One region of the Ochrobactrum sp. A-1 genome, then DNA from elsewhere that is predicted to be linked to it. Evidence: riboswitches for the same ligand, from Rfam matches in the RefSeq annotation. Region 1 holds a riboswitch; the other holds the start of a gene.

Region 1 (8,570 bases):
ACGAAAAGCTTTATGGCCGCAGCGGGACAGACGACGGTGCCAATATCGCGCCCGTCAAGCACGCTCGAGGGCAGGGCATTGGCGAAATTGCGTTGCGCTTCGACGAGCGCCCGCCGGACCTTCGGCATGACCGCAACCTTCGACGCAGCCTCGCCGATTGCATGAGCGGAAAGCACCGCCTTGTCCATCTCGCGCAGATCGAGGTTCAGCGCGACGTCAGCCGCCACGGCCTCATCGTCGAGCGGCAGTCCCTTGTCGATCAGCGCCTTGGCGACGGCGCGATAGGTCAGCCCCGTATCCAGATGCGGCATGCCGTAGTGAATGGCGATGCGCCGGGCAAGAGTTCCCTTGCCCGAGGCGGCCGGTCCGTCGATAGCGACAATAAACGGCGTCATTGCGCGTCGCTCAGCTCGATCTTTGCGCCCAGTCTCGGCATCATATCCATGAATTCGGGGAAGGACGTGGCGATCATGGTGCTGTCGTCAACCGTCACCGGCTTTTCCGATGCAAGGCCCATGACGAGGAAGCTCATCGCGATGCGGTGATCGAGATGGGTTGCGACCGTACCGCCCCCCAGTCCCTTGCCGTCGGGGCGGCCGCGGACCGTCAGCGACATCTCGCCTTCGGTGCAATCGACGCCATTGGCTTCAAGGCCCCGTGCAACGGCTGCCAGACGATCCGATTCCTTGACGCGCAGCTCGTCCAGGCCGTCCATCACGGTTTCGCCTTCCGCGAAGGAGGCGGCAATCGCCAGAACCGGATATTCGTCGATCATCGATGGCGCGCGTTCCGGCGGAACGACAACGCCCTTGAGCTTCGATGCTTTCACGTGAAGATCGGCGACATCCTCGCCGCCAGCAAGACGGGCATTGAGCACTTCGATATCGGCGCCCATTTCCTGTAGCGTCAGGATCAGGCCGGTACGGGTCGGATTCATCAGCACGTTGTGGATGGTAACGTCCGAACCTTCGACCAGAAGGGCGGCGACCAACGGGAAGGCCGTCGAGGACGGATCCCCCGGCACGTCGATGGTCTGGCCGGTAAGCTTGCCCTGGCCGGTGATGCGGATATGGCGCACGCCATCCTTGTCGGTTTCAACCGAAAGATCTGCGCCAAAGCCCTGCAGCATCTTTTCCGTATGGTCGCGGGTCATGACCGGCTCGATGACGGTGGTGACGCCCGGCGTGTTGAGACCGGCGAGCAGCACGGCGGACTTCACCTGCGCGGACGCCATCGGCACGCGATAGGTGATTGGATTGGCCGTCCTGGGGCCGATCAGCGTCAGCGGCATGCGGTCGCCTTCGGCTGCTTCCACCTGAACGCCCATTTCGCGCAGCGGATTGAGTACGCGGCCCATGGGGCGCGAGGTCAGCGAGGCGTCGCCGATAAAGGAGGTTTTCATGTCATAGGTGCCGACAAGGCCCATGGTGAGGCGCGCACCTGTTCCGGCATTGCCGAAATCGAGCGCTGCTTCGGGCTGCAACAGGCAGCCATTGCCGACGCCATTGATGATCCAGACATCGCCATCCTTGCGGATTTTCGCGCCCATGGCCTGCATGGCGCGACCGGTATTGATGACGTCTTCACCTTCCAAAAGGCCGGTGATGCGGGTTTCACCCGATGCAAGACCGCCGAACATGAAGGAGCGATGCGAGATGGACTTGTCGCCCGGAATGCGGATTTCGCCCGTGAGTGCCTCCGAGCGGCGGGCGGTTGCTGGTTTCGGGGATGCAGAATGGGACATGGATTTTTCACAGTCACATTTTTGGCGCGGACACGCGCCGGGATTGAGAGATAAGCGGGGCTTCCCTAGCATAGTAATATTGTGCGGTCATCCGCGAATACGCGGCGCGGGCGACACCCATAACCAGGAGGGAGAGCCAAGAGTCTGCTTATCCCTTTGCGTTTGGCTTTGACAAACGCGCCAAATTGCGTTTATGCACCGGACAACAATATAAACGCGCTTAAGACTTGCCCCTTGCCATATGGCTCAGTGAACAGCATGGTGATGGGCTATATGCTTCAAAGCAGGCATTCTGGCGCGATTTTATGAATTTGTGTCCCCGTGTAAATTAACGAGGCTAGACGTGGCAAAAGCTGAACTTGGTACCAAGCGTATCGACCCGGAAACGGGCAAGAAATTTTACGATCTCAATCGCGATCCGATCGTTTCGCCTTACACCGGCATTTCCTATCCGCGCTCTTATTTCGATTCCACGCTTGAAAGCCGTGTTGTCGAAGAGGAAACCGAAGAGGAAGAACTGGATACGGCACTCGAAAAGCCGGAATTCGTCTCGCTCGAGGATGCCGACGACGAAACCAAGGGCGGTGGCGACGATCTGCCGGATATGGACGACGACGATGTCGATCTCGGCGACGACGATGAAGACACCTTCCTCGAAGAAGAGGAAGACGAGGACGACGACATGTCGGGCATTCTCGGCGGCGGCGTCGGCGGTGAAGACGAAGAAGGCTGATCTGTTACGCAGATCAAGACCTGATGCTTTTTGCGAGGCGACCTTCGGGTCGCCTCGTTGCGTTTGGAGCGCACCCCAGATGGGACTTCGGTACGATCTGTGAATTATTTTTGGCAGATGTGAAAAGAGTTGCGATTTAGCTCTTGATCTTCTGACGAACGCCATTTAATAAGCCGCCACACCGGGCAGCAAGTCTTGCCTGATGTGCCTCGAAAGAGGTCTGATGGGGCCATAGCTCAGCTGGGAGAGCGCCTGCATGGCATGCAGGAGGTCAGCGGTTCGATCCCGCTTGGCTCCACCAAATTTTCCTTCCCAATAAAGCCTGAACATTCAGCACGTCGGTTGGCGCGATAACCGTCGTTGGACAAAGTCTGCATGCGCGCTATGTCGTTTCCCATGACAGAAATGATATTGGCGACATTCGACTGGGTTCCCAAAATGCCGCGCGGCTTCGTCCGCGATCTTCGCGTGCGCTGGGCGCTGGAAGAAGCCGGGCTACCGTATCGCGTCGAAGGTGTGCCGTTCAAGACCCGCGGGCCCGAGCATTTCACCCATCAGCCGTTCGGGCAGGTGCCATGGCTGATCGACGGCGATATGTCGATTTTCGAAAGCGGTGCCATCCTGCTGCATATCGCCGAAAAGAGCGACGTGCTGTTGCCGCCTGATCCGAGGGTGCGAAACGAGGTCATACAATGGCTCTTTGCCGCACTGAATTCGGTAGAAATGGCCGCCTTGCCGCTCGCCCTTTATAAATTCACCGGCGATGAGGAGCAGACACCGGGGCGCCAGCTCATGGACAGTTTTCTGGCCGGTCGGCTGGGGCATATGGAACAGGCGCTATCAGGCCGCGAATGGCTGACGGAGCAATTTTCGGTTGCCGATATTCTGATGGCCGACGTGTTGCGTCTCGTTGATCATTTTGACGGCCTGACCCAGCATCCGGTCTGCCGGGCCTATGTCGAACGCGCCATGGCGCGGCCTGCATTCCAGAAAGCCTATAACGACCAGATGGAACATTTCGCTGCCGCAGACTGATGCAAACATCGAAATTCTCGCGTTCGGCGGACTTCACGCCAAAGTTGCGCTCGACAACTCCCCCAAAATTGATAAATAGAATTTAATCGAAGTAATTTATCAGCGCTATTTTGAATGAACAGGCTGTCTGATTTCGACGGATTACGGTTTTTATTATGTGTAGGAATCGCCGTCTTTCATTTTTCTTTCCGTATTCCGGTGAACAATGAGATACTGAATGATTTTATATTAAGTTTTGCTTATTTTACCGATGTCTTTTTTATTGTCTCAGGATTGTTTCTGGCACGACGACGAAATTATCTCTGGAATTGGCCCCGTTACGCGGCTTTCGTCGGAAAGCGGTTGGCACGGATTTACCCGCTGCACCTGGTGGCGTTCTCTTGTTTTGCGCTCCTGTCGGCCCTGACGGTAGCTGGAGTCCTGCATCCTCTGGTCCCTCCCAGCACAAGTTGGCGCGATGGGCTGACACAATTGCTGCTGGTCCATAACTGGGGGTTGGGCAGCACGGCCTCCTACAATTATGTCAGTTGGTCTCTGAGTGCCCTTTTCGCCATGTATCTGGCTTTTCCGCTGTTCGACATCCTGTGCCGTCGTTTCGGGAGTTGGGTTCTTGTCGGCGTAATCGTCGCTACCATCGGCGGCGAATATTTGGCACATAAGCTTGGTGTATTGTCGCTTACCCGCATTCAAATATCCAATGTCGGTGTTTTCAGGGTGCTGCCATCCTTTCTCTTCGGCATGTGGCTTGCAAGGCGAACACACCCTGCGATGCCGGCCGCTGCAATCAGGATATTGCTTGCCGTCTGCCTGATCGTCTTTGTGTCCTATCATCCGGGAAACGGGCCGGATGAACCCAATACGCTCGAGGGTCCCTGGCGGCTGGCATTCGTTTATGCTGGCATCTATGTGTTCTATCTCGCGTCCAGCCAGGGCATCTATACGCCGCTGCAGTGGCGCGCGCTGGCAAAACTTTCCCGTTACAGCTTCGGTATCTTCATTCTTCATCCGCTGGTCGGGATGATGTTTTTCAGAATTGTCCCGGAGCGATGGGGCGAGACGACGACGGGCGCGGTCCTGATCATAGGCGGAGCTGCCCTTGCCAGCGTGGTGACGGCGGTTGCCGCCTATCACCTGTTCGAGAATCCCGTGCACCGCTGGCTGGTGTTGCGGATCGATCTCTGGGCCGGCAGGTTCGAAAGCCCAGGTGAATTTTCTGAGGCTGCGAGAGACAGCCTGCACGTCTCCCGATAGGCAGGTATCTTCACCGGCTTGATCAGGCGGTGCGCGTCGTGCCGCTATCCTGACGCATCAGATAGAGCGATGCACCAACGATCAGGACAACTCCCGGCCAGAAATTGATGCTTGGCGTGGCAGCAAACACGATCCAGCCGAAAATCACGTTGATCGGCAGCCTCAGATCGTCGAACGGCTGCAGGTAGACAGCGTCCGCCACCGCATAGGCTGCCGTCTGGAAATATTGTGCCAGAGCCGTGAAAGCGCCGATGATGACCAATATGGACCAGATTTCGATGGTCGGTGCGGTGATTGCGGACATGCCCAAGCCGGACGCCAGCCAAAGGGCAGCGTTGATGGGCGTGAGAAGCACCAGCATATAGGCCGAAATGCTGGCAGGCTTTTCGAAACGGGTCAGATATTTGGTCATCACCGAATATCCCGCCCAAAGTGCCGCGGCGAGGACGGGCAGCAGTGAATAGACCGTATAGGAATCCGACCAGGGTGCGATGATGATCAAGGCTCCGACAAATCCGGTGAATGTGGTCATCAGGCGTGTTGGCGTGACCTTTTCCCGCAGAAACAGTCGTGCACACAGGATGACGAAGAAGGGTGAGGTCATGGACAGGGCGACCACCTGCCAGATCGGCACATGGGTCAGAGCGTAAATCCAGACCTGTACGCCAGCGGCAGCCAGCGCGACGCGAATGACGTGAAGACCGAAATGGCTGGTGCGTAAGGTTCTCGCGCCATCGCGAACGAGCAGGGGCAAGGTCAGCACCAGCGCGATCACATATTGCCAGAAGGCGATGATGACGGATGGAATGCCGGTGCGTGTTCCGGCCCATTGGGTGGCGACATTGACGGCGGCATAGGCCGAACAGGCCGCAACCATCAGTGCTGCTCCGCGCACGGTGGGTTTCAAAGTTGGGGTAGAGGCAAGTTGGCTCAACGGTTTCGTCCCTTTTTTAAGCCTGTTACCTCAGGGTACGGGAAGAAAAACTGCAAGACGAAGACGGCAAGCCGCTCAGCCGAGCATGATTCCAACCTCGTTCTCTCTCATCCGGACTATGACCGTCGGCTTCGGATTTGCACCGAATCTGCTGACCCTGTCACGTTTGCCGTGTCAGGCGCTCGCGGGCTTCGGGTGTTTCACCCGTTACCGCCGGTGGGGAGTTTCGCCCCGCCCTGAGAACTGGATATTTCTTTGCGTCGAAAGGCATCAGGATGCTTCCGGCGCGGGCTGTAGTTAGGTTACGCTTTCCCATAAAGCAAGATGCACAGTAGGTTCAGCCTGTTTGTCCGGCAATCACAATTGGGTGCGGGCAATACGGTTCCTTTGATGGGCCATCCATGGGAAAAGCATGGACGTATCGGAAACTCTCTTTTAGAAACTCGTGACGGAGTTGATCGGGAGAGGGTCTGGCTCCGCATGGTTCTGGGAGGAATGATGAGCACCAACGCAGTCCCCACGCAGTTTTCGCATGACCATCCGCTGTGGCAACCGGATGCGGGACGCATTGCCGCCAGCAATCTGGAACAATTCCGCATTCGTGCAGAACAGCGCACGGGCTTGAGCTCGCCGGATTATGCCGCGCTGCATCGCTGGTCTGTCGAGGATCGCGCCGGGTTCTGGCAGCTGGTATGGGATTTCTGCGAGGTTATCGGTGAGCGTGGCAACGTGGCCCTCATCGATAAAGGCCATATGCGCGAGGCGAAATTCTTCCCCGAGGCGCGGCTCAACTTTGCCGAAAACCTGTTGCGTCATCACGGCGGAGAGGAAGCCATCGTCTTTCGCGGTGAGGACAAGGTCGAGCGCCGCCTGACATGGGACGATCTTCATGCGCTGGTCTCGAAGCTGCAGCAATTCATGCTGGCGGAGGGTGTTCAGCCGGGCGACCGTGTGGCGGGCATGATGCCCAATATGCCCGAGGCGGTGGCCCTGATGCTGGCCGCTTCGTCCATCGGCGCGGTATGGTCTTCCTGTTCGCCGGACTTTGGTGCGCAGGGTGTACTGGATCGTTTCGGCCAGATCGAACCGAAGCTCTTTTTCGCCTGCGATGGCTACTGGTATAATGGCAAGCGCATCGACGTTGCCGACAAGGTTGCTGAAGTGACGGCAAAACTGCCGGGGCTGAAGCGTGCGGTTATCGTTACCTATCTTGGTGAAGCGGAAGCCGTCGCCGACAAGGCGGAAAAGGGCATTGCGCTTTACGCGGCTCTGGAACCGTTCAACGCCAGGGACGTGGAATTCACGCGGCTCCCCTTCGATCATCCGCTTTATATCCTGTTTTCTTCCGGCACGACGGGCATACCGAAATGCATCGTGCACCGGGCTGGCGGCGTGCTGCTGCAGCACCTGAAGGAACACCGTTTGCACGCCGATATTCGCGACGGCGACCGTTTCTTCTATTTCACCACATGCGGCTGGATGATGTGGAACTGGCTTGCGTCGGGCATCGCCTCCGGTGCCACATTGCTGCTTTATGACGGCTCGCCCTTCTATCCTGATGGCAATGTGCTGTTCGATTATGCCGCCGCCGAAGGCATGACCTATTTCGGTACGTCGGCGAAATTCATCGACGCCGTTTTGAAAGCCGGATTGAAACCCGGCGAAACGCATGATCTGTCGGCACTGCGTACCGTCTCCTCGACCGGCTCGCCGCTATCGCCGGAAGGCTTTGCCTTCGTCTATGAGGCGATCAAACCCAATGTGCATCTTGCGTCCATTTCCGGCGGTACGGATATTGTGTCCTGCTTTGTGCTGGGCGTTCCGACCGAACCGGTCTGGCTGGGTGAAATTCAGGGCGCTGGCCTTGGCATGGCCGTCGATGTCTGGAACGACGATGGCAAGCCGGTGCGCGGTGAAAAAGGCGAACTGGTCTGCACCAGGGCATTCCCCTGCATGCCGCTGCAATTCTGGAACGATCCCGAGGGTGCTAAATATCAGGCCGCCTATTTCGAGCGTTTCGACAATATCTGGTGCCACGGCGATTTTGCCGAATGGACCAAGCATGATGGCATCGTCATCCATGGTCGTTCGGATGCGACGCTCAATCCCGGCGGCGTGCGTATCGGTACGGCGGAGATTTATAATCAGGTCGAGCAGATGCCGGAGATCGCCGAGGCGCTCTGCATCGGGCAGGATTGGGACAAGGATGTGCGGGTGGTGCTGTTCGTGCGGCTCGCGGAAGGTGTGGCGCTGGACGACGACCTCAAGGCGCGGATCAAGATCAAAATCCGCACCGGGGCGACACCGCGTCACGTTCCGGCGAAGATCGTTGCGGTTGCGGATATTCCGCGCACCAAATCGGGAAAGATCGTTGAACTTGCTGTGCGCGATATCGTGCACGGGCGCGACGTGAAGAACCGCGAGGCACTGGCCAACCCGGAAGCGCTGGAGCTTTATCGGGATATTGTAGAGCTTCAAGGAGATTGATTTGGTTGCCGGATAACGAGCGCAACAAAATTTCGTTATCCGGTAATAAATAGCCACAGAACGCCACGCAAAGCCATTGCCTATTTGAAATTCACGGGACACTCTGGCCTGAACATAGCCCATCGCGAAAGCGGTGGTTGCCGGGCAGAACTTGTGGAGGACGAGTATGTTTGCATCGGGCATCAATTTCGGTCTTGGCGAGGAGATCGAAGCCCTTCGCGATACGGTGCGCCGTTTTGCGGAAAGCCGCATTGCGCCGCTGGCCGCTGAAACCGATCGCAACAATGCATTTCCCATGCATCTTTGGCGTGAACTGGGTGAGCTTGGCGTACTCGGCATTACGGCGCCCGAAGACTATGGCGGCGCCGGCATGGGTTATCTCGCCC
Region 2 (8,570 bases), on a different contig from region 1:
TATTGCCCTTTATCGGGCTAAGACGGAAGGGCGGGGTACGGTTGCATTCTACTCACCGGAAATGGACCGTGAGATAAGCGAACGTCGCCAGATGGAGGCCGATTTGCGCCACGCGATGGTTCGCGGGCAGATCAGTATTGCCTATCAGCCATTGTTCGCGACGGTTGACGGAAGCTGCACAGGTTATGAAGCTTTGGTTCGCTGGAACCATCCAGAGCGTGGCCAGATACCGCCGGAAGTTTTTATCCCAATCGCTGAGGAAACGGGAACAATAATAGCTTTGGGCGAGTGGGTTCTGCGTGAGGCTTGTCGCACGGCTGCCGGATGGGACAAGCACCTGAACATAGCGGTAAATCTTTCGCCGGTGCAGTTTCGACTGGTTAATCTACCCGATACGGTCGGTTCGGCCCTCAAAGAAACTGGTCTGAATCCAGAAAGATTGGAACTGGAGGTCACGGAATCTGCGCTGATGAAGGATCGGTTGACGACACTTGAGCTGTTGCGTCGCATGAAAAAGCTGGGTGTTCGTATCGTTATGGACGATTTCGGCACCGGTTATTCCTCGCTCAGCAATCTTCAAAGTTTCCCGTTCGATAAGATTAAAATAGACCGTAGCTTTATCACCAGTATGGAAACTGATGTTAGCGCGCGGGCCATCGTACGAGCCATCGTCGGATTGGGGCGTAGTCTGGATTTGCCTGTGGTAGCCGAAGGTATAGAAACCTTCGATCAGCATCGCATGGTGACCGAAGAGGGCTGTGAACAGGTTCAGGGTTTTCTTTTCGGGCGTCCCGCCAACGCGCCAGCTGCCGTGGACCCATCATTGATGCTTCCCAGCAAGAAGGGCGGGGGGCAAGTAAAAGCCAGCTGATAAACTGCAGACATGTGAATAACTGTACCGCCTCGGTGTTGCTGAGGCCATTTTGTTGTGCCGAATTGTTACACCGCTGTCATATGATGCGATTGTGAATGAAATAGTCCAGTGGAACCTTTTGAGCAGGAAATGCAAATTTCTTTGTTCCTGGAATGGGTTACATGGGGTGAACCCGATCCTGCTCCGCGAATAGATTAATGTTTTCAACACGATATTTCGCGTTATCGCAATAATAAGTGAATTTATCCGAAGGAGCTTTCCGTGCTTCTAACACGTTGCGGCCACAAAGCGAAAGCTGAATAGGACGAACAGTAACAGTACTTTGGATCGTAGCGAAAATCTCGTAACAGAATTTCTCGATGCGCATCTTGGTGAAGTGGATGATGGAAACTATGCTTACTTCGCAACAATGGCTGCCAGTCGAGTTGCTCAATATCGGGTTGGCCGCTGCCCTTTTCTTCGCCTGCCTTGTACACTCACTGTGGAAGGCTGTCTTTGATGAGCTCAACCCGGTATTCTGGCGGCGCACGGCGTCGTTGCTCTGGGCGGGTATCTTCATTGTTGCACTGAGCGGCGGGATTGAAAGCTTCAACTGGCCACAGGCTATTGGCTGGCTTCTCGTTCTGGGCGGTGTGGTTGCGACCGTCACGCGTACTGGGATGAGCTATTATCGTCAGTATTCCGCTCATACATCGCGCGTTGTCCATTCGGGTCGCACCCGGCTCTCGGGACGATGATCGCCATGTTTGCAAAGACCGTAGAAATGCCTTTGCGGCTTCACCGCCCTCATAGTTTGCGCTCGTTTTTTATCCGCGCTTTTGCTGCTGCACGATCCCGTAAATATTCGTAGAGCGTGCACCTGATCGGCAGTAGCCAAGAATGGGTCCTTCGGCTTCATCCAACGCTGCTGCCATCGCATCCACATCTTCCTGCGTCAACTGCCCGCCAATGACCGGAATGTAATAGGTTGCAAGTCCAGCCTTCTCTGCCACACGTGCAATTTCGCTGAATTGAGGTTGCTCGGGGCCACCTTCGCCATCAGGCCGGTTGCAGATGATCGTGCGAAATCCCTCCGCAGCAATATCGCGCACATCGTCGGGTTCGATCTGGCCCGAAACCGAGTAATTGTCGTCTACTTGGCGAATATCCATCTTTTCCTCACTTGCCATCCAAATTGCGACGGCTTGTCCGGTGGCACCTTACATAAAAGTTGTTTTCATGCCACATGAAACTGTTGGGAGGATTGATGCGATGGCAGGTAAGCAAGTAAGATGACGATCCACAAGATAAGTCAGAGTGCTGCGCGCCTCGCGCATCGTGCGTCCAGCTTCCATGAGGGTATACGCATTGTACCGGAAGAAGTACCGGTGGCAGTAAGCTATAACGGCTCAACGCAAGCCGTGATGATGGCTACTCCTGACAATCTTGAGGACTTCGCGATCGGTTTCACTCTTACCGAGAATATCGTCGATCATGTTTCGGAGATAGAAGCGGTTGAGGTGGTAGCCTTTGAGAAAGGCATTGACGTTCAGATCAGACTGTCCGAACGCCCTGAGCAGAGACTTGCAGCGCGACGCAGATTTATGGCCGGTCCAGTCGGATGTGGTCTCTGCGGGATAGATTCCATCGAACACGCTCTGCGGCCGCTTGGGGCGCTCAGCGAGAATAGCCGAAAATTTGCCCCGCGCGATATCTCAATGGCTATCTCGTCGCTTGCGGAAGGACAACTGCTGAATGCGCAAACCCATGCGGTTCATGCTGCGGGTTTCTATGTTCCACGTGGGGGCCTCATAGCTGTGCGTGAGGACGTTGGGCGTCACAATGCTTTGGATAAACTCGTCGGTGCCGTCTCGCGTATCGGTTCCTCGCCGGAAAGCGGGATCGTTGCAATCACCAGCCGTGTATCGGTCGAAATGGTGCAGAAGGCAGTCATGTTTGGAGCGCCGGTTCTGGCGGCGATCTCTGCTCCGACGGCACTTGCCATTCGGACAGCTCTGGAATCGAATCTGACACTTGTTGCGTTGGTGCGAGGCGGTGAGTTCGACGTTTATGCTCACGGAGAACGCATCGTCGGAGAATGACCGGCCTCTACAATAAGGCCGGTCTGAACATCTTTATGCGAGGGCCGCTATACGGCTGCGTTCGCTAATGAGTTGTAACGCCGCATTGGCTGCTTCCACGCCTTTCACCTTGAAGTGGGCATGGAAGAAGTCATGGTGCTCCTTGCTTTCATGGAAATGATGCGGCGTCAGGACGACGCTGAGAACCGGAACTTCAGTCTCAAGGCCGACTTGCATCATGCCGTCGATAACGGCAGTTGCCACGAAATCATGCCGATAAATGCCACCGTCTACGACCAACGCCGCGCCGATGATGGCCGCATACTGGCCGGTCTTGGCGAGGGTTTTGGCATGGAGAGGGATTTCATAGGCACCAGGAACGTCGAAGATTTCCACTTCCACGCTAGTGCCAGCTTTCGCTGATAGTTCCGCGACAAAGCTCTTGCGGGCTTCGTCGACAATATCAGCATGCCAGCGGGCTTGAATGAATGCAATCTTGAATGAAGTTTTGTTCGGATAGCTCTGGTTCATAGGTTCCTCGCGAAACTAGAATCAGGGCGCACAAAAGAACGCATAGATAATGCCCAAGGGCATGATCCTGACGCTCAATCGCTCTCTTCCATCCGGACTTTAACCGTCGGCCCCGGCATCTCACCGGATCTGCTGACCCTGAACTGAAGCCGAATCGGCCTCTGTACAGGCGCTCGCGGGCTCGAAACGTTCGTTTCATACCGCCGGTGGGGAGTTTCACCCCGCCCCGAGAACAAGCCCGCACACCATTGTGCAAGCGCCGCGAAACTATGCTCTCGTAACACGCTTGTCCAGTGAATTGAGGAGGATTTCTGTCTCCGATTTTTCAGGTTGAAGAGGGCATATTGAGGGTGCAATGCAACAGGAAGTGCGATGCAGAGCACTTCGTTGAGGCTAAGTGGTTAATTTATAAGATCTTTTCCGATGGAAATTCGTTTTTTGATTCTAATCGATTAAATTTCACCGATTTTATCAATCAAGGGATATTGACACCCTGGCGGGTTATGAGCCTATCCTATGGTCACATCTTGTCTTGCGGATATTTCGCATCCATGAAAGACAACGTTGTCAATTGTGCTGAAGCGGCGTATGAGTGGGATGGAGGATTTCAGGAAAACGTCGTGAAGGATGGCCGAGCACAGGTGAAAGCAGATGCTTTCGCATCGTATTGCGGCATTAAATAGCGGGGTCAGCTGTTTGGAGCAGCCGGTTCTGGGTCCGTGCCGAGGAGGTGCGGATGGGAATGACGAGACGGATTACCATGGAGAAGCAATGGCTTGTCCGGATATCCGATAGTTATGGTTTCGTTTGTTTCTACGGGAGGTAGACATGCATAAACTTTTGAAGCTCGCTGCGATGGGTACGGCCGCCTGTGCTTTGCTCGCCGGAATGGCCCCTGTTGCCAACGCGCAGGACAAGCAGAATGTTGAAGTTCTGCACTGGTGGACCGCTGGCGGTGAAGCTGCGGCTCTCGAGGTTCTCAAGAAAGATCTTGAAAAGAAGGGTATCAGTTGGACCGATATGCCGGTTGCCGGTGGTGGCGGTACGGAAGCTATGACAGTGCTGCGTGCGCGCGTCACAGCGGGCAATGCGCCGACGGCGGTGCAGATGCTTGGCTTCGACATTCGCGACTGGGCGGAGCAGGGTGCCCTTGGCAACCTCGATGAGGTTGCTAACAAGGAAGGTTGGGAAAAGGTCATCCCGGCTCCTTTGCAGGAATTCGCCAAATATGATGGCCACTGGATCGCTGCTCCGGTCAATGTTCACTCCACCAATTGGATGTGGATCAATAAGGCGGCACTCGACAAGGCTGGCGGCAAGGAACCTGCCAACTGGGATGAATTGATCGCTTTGCTCGATAAATTCAAGGAGCAGGGCATCACGCCGATCGCTCATGGTGGACAGCCTTGGCAGGACGCGACCATTTTTGATGCGGTCGTCCTGTCTTATGGCACCGACTTTTATAAGAAAGCTTTCATCGATCTCGACCCTGCAACTCTCGGCAGCGATACGATGAAGGAGGCTTTCGACCGTATGACGAAGTTGCGGTCCTACGTTGATGACAATTTCTCCGGTCGCGATTGGAACCTCGCTTCCGCTATGGTCATTGAAGGCAAAGCTGGTCTTCAGTTCATGGGCGATTGGGCAAAGGGCGAATTCATCAAGGCTGGCAAGAAGCCGGGCGAGGATTTTGTCTGCATGCGCTATCCGGGTACGCAGGGCGCTATCACCTTCAATTCCGATATGTTCGCTATGTTCAAGGTCTCGGAAGACAAGGTTCCAGCGCAGCTTGAAATGGCCTCGGCGATTGAAAGCCCGACATTCCAGTCGGCCTTTAATGTGGTGAAGGGATCTGCTCCGGCGCGCACCGACGTACCGGACACTGACTTCGATGCTTGCGGTAAGAAGGCTATCGCCGACGAAAAGGAAGCGAGTGAAAAGGGCACGATGCTGGGCTCCATGGCCCATGGCTATGCTAATCCGGCTGCAGTCAAGAACGCGATCTATGACGTTGTAACACGCCAGTTTAACGGTCAGCTTTCTTCGGAAGATGCCGTCAAGGAACTCGTGTCGGCTGTCGAAGCTGCCAAGTAACAGCATATGGGCGTCCGGGATATTCTTCCCGGACGCTTTTCATTCCAGGCGTTCTGAATATGGGCGCGCATTTTAAAGTGCTGGCAGCAACGGCCAGAAATCAAAACAACAATTGCATGATTTAGGTCTGCATGTTTCCATCGGAAATTGCAGCAGGCCGAGCTTATTAAGTGCATTCGGTTGCGTGTCATAGAATAGCACCGGATTGCCAATCAAACCGATGTCCGGATCCTTCGCCAGATAATTGGCCTGGTTTCCGGCGGCGTGAACAGGGTGACGCAAATATGCAGCGTAACAGCCGATTACAGGAACTGGTGCCAAAGCTGGTTCTGGGACCGAGCTTTCTGATAGTGCTCGTGTTTGTCTATGGTTTCATCATCTATACAGGTGTTCTTTCGCTAACCAATAGTCGAATGTTACCATCGTATGGTTTCGTCGGTCTCACGAACTACACCAAACTTTGGGCTTTGCCGCACTGGTGGCGTGCGATCACCAATCTGGCAATCTTTGCATCGCTCTACATCATCATCTGTTCGGTTATCGGACTATTTCTCGCAATCCTCCTTGACCAGAAGATTCGCGGTGAAGGCATTCTGCGCCCGATCTATCTCTATCCGATGGCGCTGTCTTTCATCGTCACTGGTACGGCATGGAAGTGGTTTCTCGATCCGGGCATTGGTCTGGAAAATACAATGCATTTATGGGGTTGGGAGAGTTTCTCCTTCAACTGGATCAAGAGCAATACCATGGCAATTTACTGTCTGGTGATTGCTGCCGTATGGCAATCTTCCGGATTTGTGATGGCGATGTTCCTCGCAGGATTGCGCGGCGTGGATAATGAAATCATCAAGGCGGCCCAGATTGATGGAGCATCCACGGGGACCATTTATCGCCGCATCATTATTCCGTTGATGCGTCCGGTTTTCCTGTCCGCTTTCGTGGTTCTCGCTCATCTGGCGATCAAGGCATATGATCTCGTTATCGCGCTGACCGGCGGTGGGCCGGGCCAGGCCACGGAATTGCCTGCGACGTTTATGTATTCTTACACCTTCACACGCAACCAGATGGGCATCGGTGCATCATCTGCAATCATCATGCTTGCAATGATCTTCTCGATCATTATCCCTTATCTTTACTCTGAAATTCGCGGAGGGTCGCGGTCATGAGCGCCCAGTCGCAAGACAATGCCATCAACAGTGGAAAGCTAACGCGTGCGCTGATCTACACTGCGCTACTGCTCTTCGCTTTCTACTATCTGTTGCCGCTCTATGTAATGCTGGTTAACTCCTTCAAACCCCTTGAAGAAATCCGCCAGGGCGGGATGTTGAACCTGCCGCAGCAGTGGACCATTGATCCGTGGCTATCTGCCTGGTCGACAGCTCAGATTGGGGTTCAGCCCACCGGGCTGAAGCCGTTCTTCATCAACTCGATCCTGATGGTCGTTCCAGCCGTTGCAATCTCAACCATTGTCGGCGCGTTGAACGGTTACGTCCTGACCAAATGGCAATTTCGTGGATCGAACATCTTTTTCGGCCTGCTGCTTCTGTCGTGCTTTATTCCGTTCCAGATCGTGCTCATTCCGATGGCGCGTGTTCTTGGTCTTCTGGGGATCGCTGGCACGATCTGGGGACTGATCCTCGTGCATGTGGTTTATGGCATCGGATTTACGACGCTCTATTTCCGCAATTATTATGAAGCCTTCCCAACAGAACTGGTTCGGGCTGCCCAAATAGACGGAGCAAGCTTCTTCCAGATATTCTGGCGTATTTTGCTGCCATCCTCAGGACCGATCATCGTAGTGTCCGTGATCTGGCAGTTCACCAATATCTGGAACGACTTCCTGTTCGGGGCTTCCTTCTCTGGTGCGAATTCCACGCCGATGACGGTTGCGCTCAACAATCTGGTTTCCTCTTCCACCGGCGTCAAAGAATACAATGTCCACTTCGCAGGAGCCATCTTGGCGGCTCTGCCGACGCTGATCGTTTATATCGTTTCTGGCCGCTATTTCGTACGTGGTCTGATGTCCGGTGCCGTTAAGGGATAAGTTGCAAATGTCTTTTCTGAAAATTTCCGGCCTCTACAAGTCCTACGGCAATGTTTCGGTTTTGAAGGATATTAATATCGAGATCGACGAGGGCGGTTTCCTCGTCCTCGTCGGCCCATCTGGTTGTGGTAAATCAACATTGCTGAACACTATCGCCGGGCTCGAACCAATCACGTCTGGTGACATTGCCATCAATGGCAAGACGGTTTCCGGCTTGCACCCGTCGCAGCGCGATATTGCAATGGTCTTTCAGTCCTATGCGCTTTATCCGAACATGACAGTTGCCGGGAATATCGCTTTTGGTATGGAAATTCGTAAGGTTCCGAAGGCTGAACGCGACAAGGCTATTCAGGAAGTTGCCGATATTCTGCAGATCGGTCATCTGCTGGACCGCAAGCCGAGCCAGCTTTCAGGTGGTCAACGTCAGCGTGTAGCCATGGGACGCGCTCTGGTGCGCAATCCTCAGGTCTTCCTGTTCGATGAACCGCTTTCCAATCTCGATGCCAAGCTGCGTGTCGACATGCGCACTGAGATAAAACGGCTGCACAGCCGGATGAAGACCACGATCGTTTATGTAACCCATGATCAGATCGAGGCAATGACCTTGGCAACCAAGATTGCGGTTCTGAAGGATGGAATCTTGCAGCAATTCGGAACTCCAGCCGAGATTTACAACAATCCGGCTAACATGTTCGTTGCTGATTTCATGGGATCACCAGCGATGAATCTGGTGACTGCGCGGGTCGAAAAAAACGGATCGGGTTATGCGATTCATCTTGGGCGCGGTGAGGACGAGCCGCTGAAGCTGCCATTGAAGGCGGCGCCTCACGGATTAGGCGCGTACGAAGGCAAGGATATTGTCTTCGGTATTCGTCCTGAAGCACTCACCGATCTAGATGGAGCTGATCGCAATGCAGACGCTGTCGTGGAAGGGGATTGTCTGATCGATGTTGTTGAGCCAGCGGGA

The links. Region 1 has a riboswitch for FMN ahead of MKS82_RS14135 (DMT family transporter). Riboswitches for the same ligand answer to the same signal wherever they lie in the genome.
Region 2: another riboswitch for FMN. It lies ahead of MKS82_RS20855 (6,7-dimethyl-8-ribityllumazine synthase); the one in region 1 lies ahead of MKS82_RS14135 (DMT family transporter).

What each region holds. Positions count from the first base shown of each region.
Region 1 is NZ_JAKVQC010000004.1:941,077-949,646, forward strand. It holds gene cmk ((d)CMP kinase) at 1-395, opposite strand, end outside; gene aroA (3-phosphoshikimate 1-carboxyvinyltransferase) at 392-1,744, opposite strand; gene MKS82_RS14115 (TIGR02300 family protein) at 2,088-2,477, shown strand; tRNA gene MKS82_RS14120 (tRNA-Ala) at 2,703-2,778, shown strand; gene MKS82_RS14125 (glutathione S-transferase family protein) at 2,874-3,512, shown strand; gene MKS82_RS14130 (acyltransferase family protein) at 3,627-4,763, shown strand; gene MKS82_RS14135 (DMT family transporter) at 4,786-5,658, opposite strand; FMN riboswitch at 5,793-5,945, opposite strand; gene MKS82_RS14140 (acetoacetate--CoA ligase) at 6,196-8,184, shown strand; gene MKS82_RS14145 (isovaleryl-CoA dehydrogenase) at 8,351-8,570, shown strand, end outside.
Region 2 is NZ_JAKVQC010000007.1:620,682-629,251, reverse strand. It holds gene MKS82_RS20875 (bifunctional diguanylate cyclase/phosphodiesterase) at 1-871, shown strand, start outside; gene MKS82_RS20870 (hypothetical protein) at 1,234-1,611, shown strand; gene MKS82_RS20865 (TIGR01244 family sulfur transferase) at 1,681-2,025, opposite strand; gene fdhD (formate dehydrogenase accessory sulfurtransferase FdhD) at 2,146-2,955, shown strand; gene MKS82_RS20855 (6,7-dimethyl-8-ribityllumazine synthase) at 2,989-3,465, opposite strand; FMN riboswitch at 3,542-3,703, opposite strand; gene MKS82_RS20850 (ABC transporter substrate-binding protein) at 4,294-5,559, shown strand; gene MKS82_RS20845 (carbohydrate ABC transporter permease) at 5,844-6,725, shown strand; gene MKS82_RS20840 (carbohydrate ABC transporter permease) at 6,722-7,603, shown strand; gene MKS82_RS20835 (ABC transporter ATP-binding protein) at 7,611-8,570, shown strand, end outside.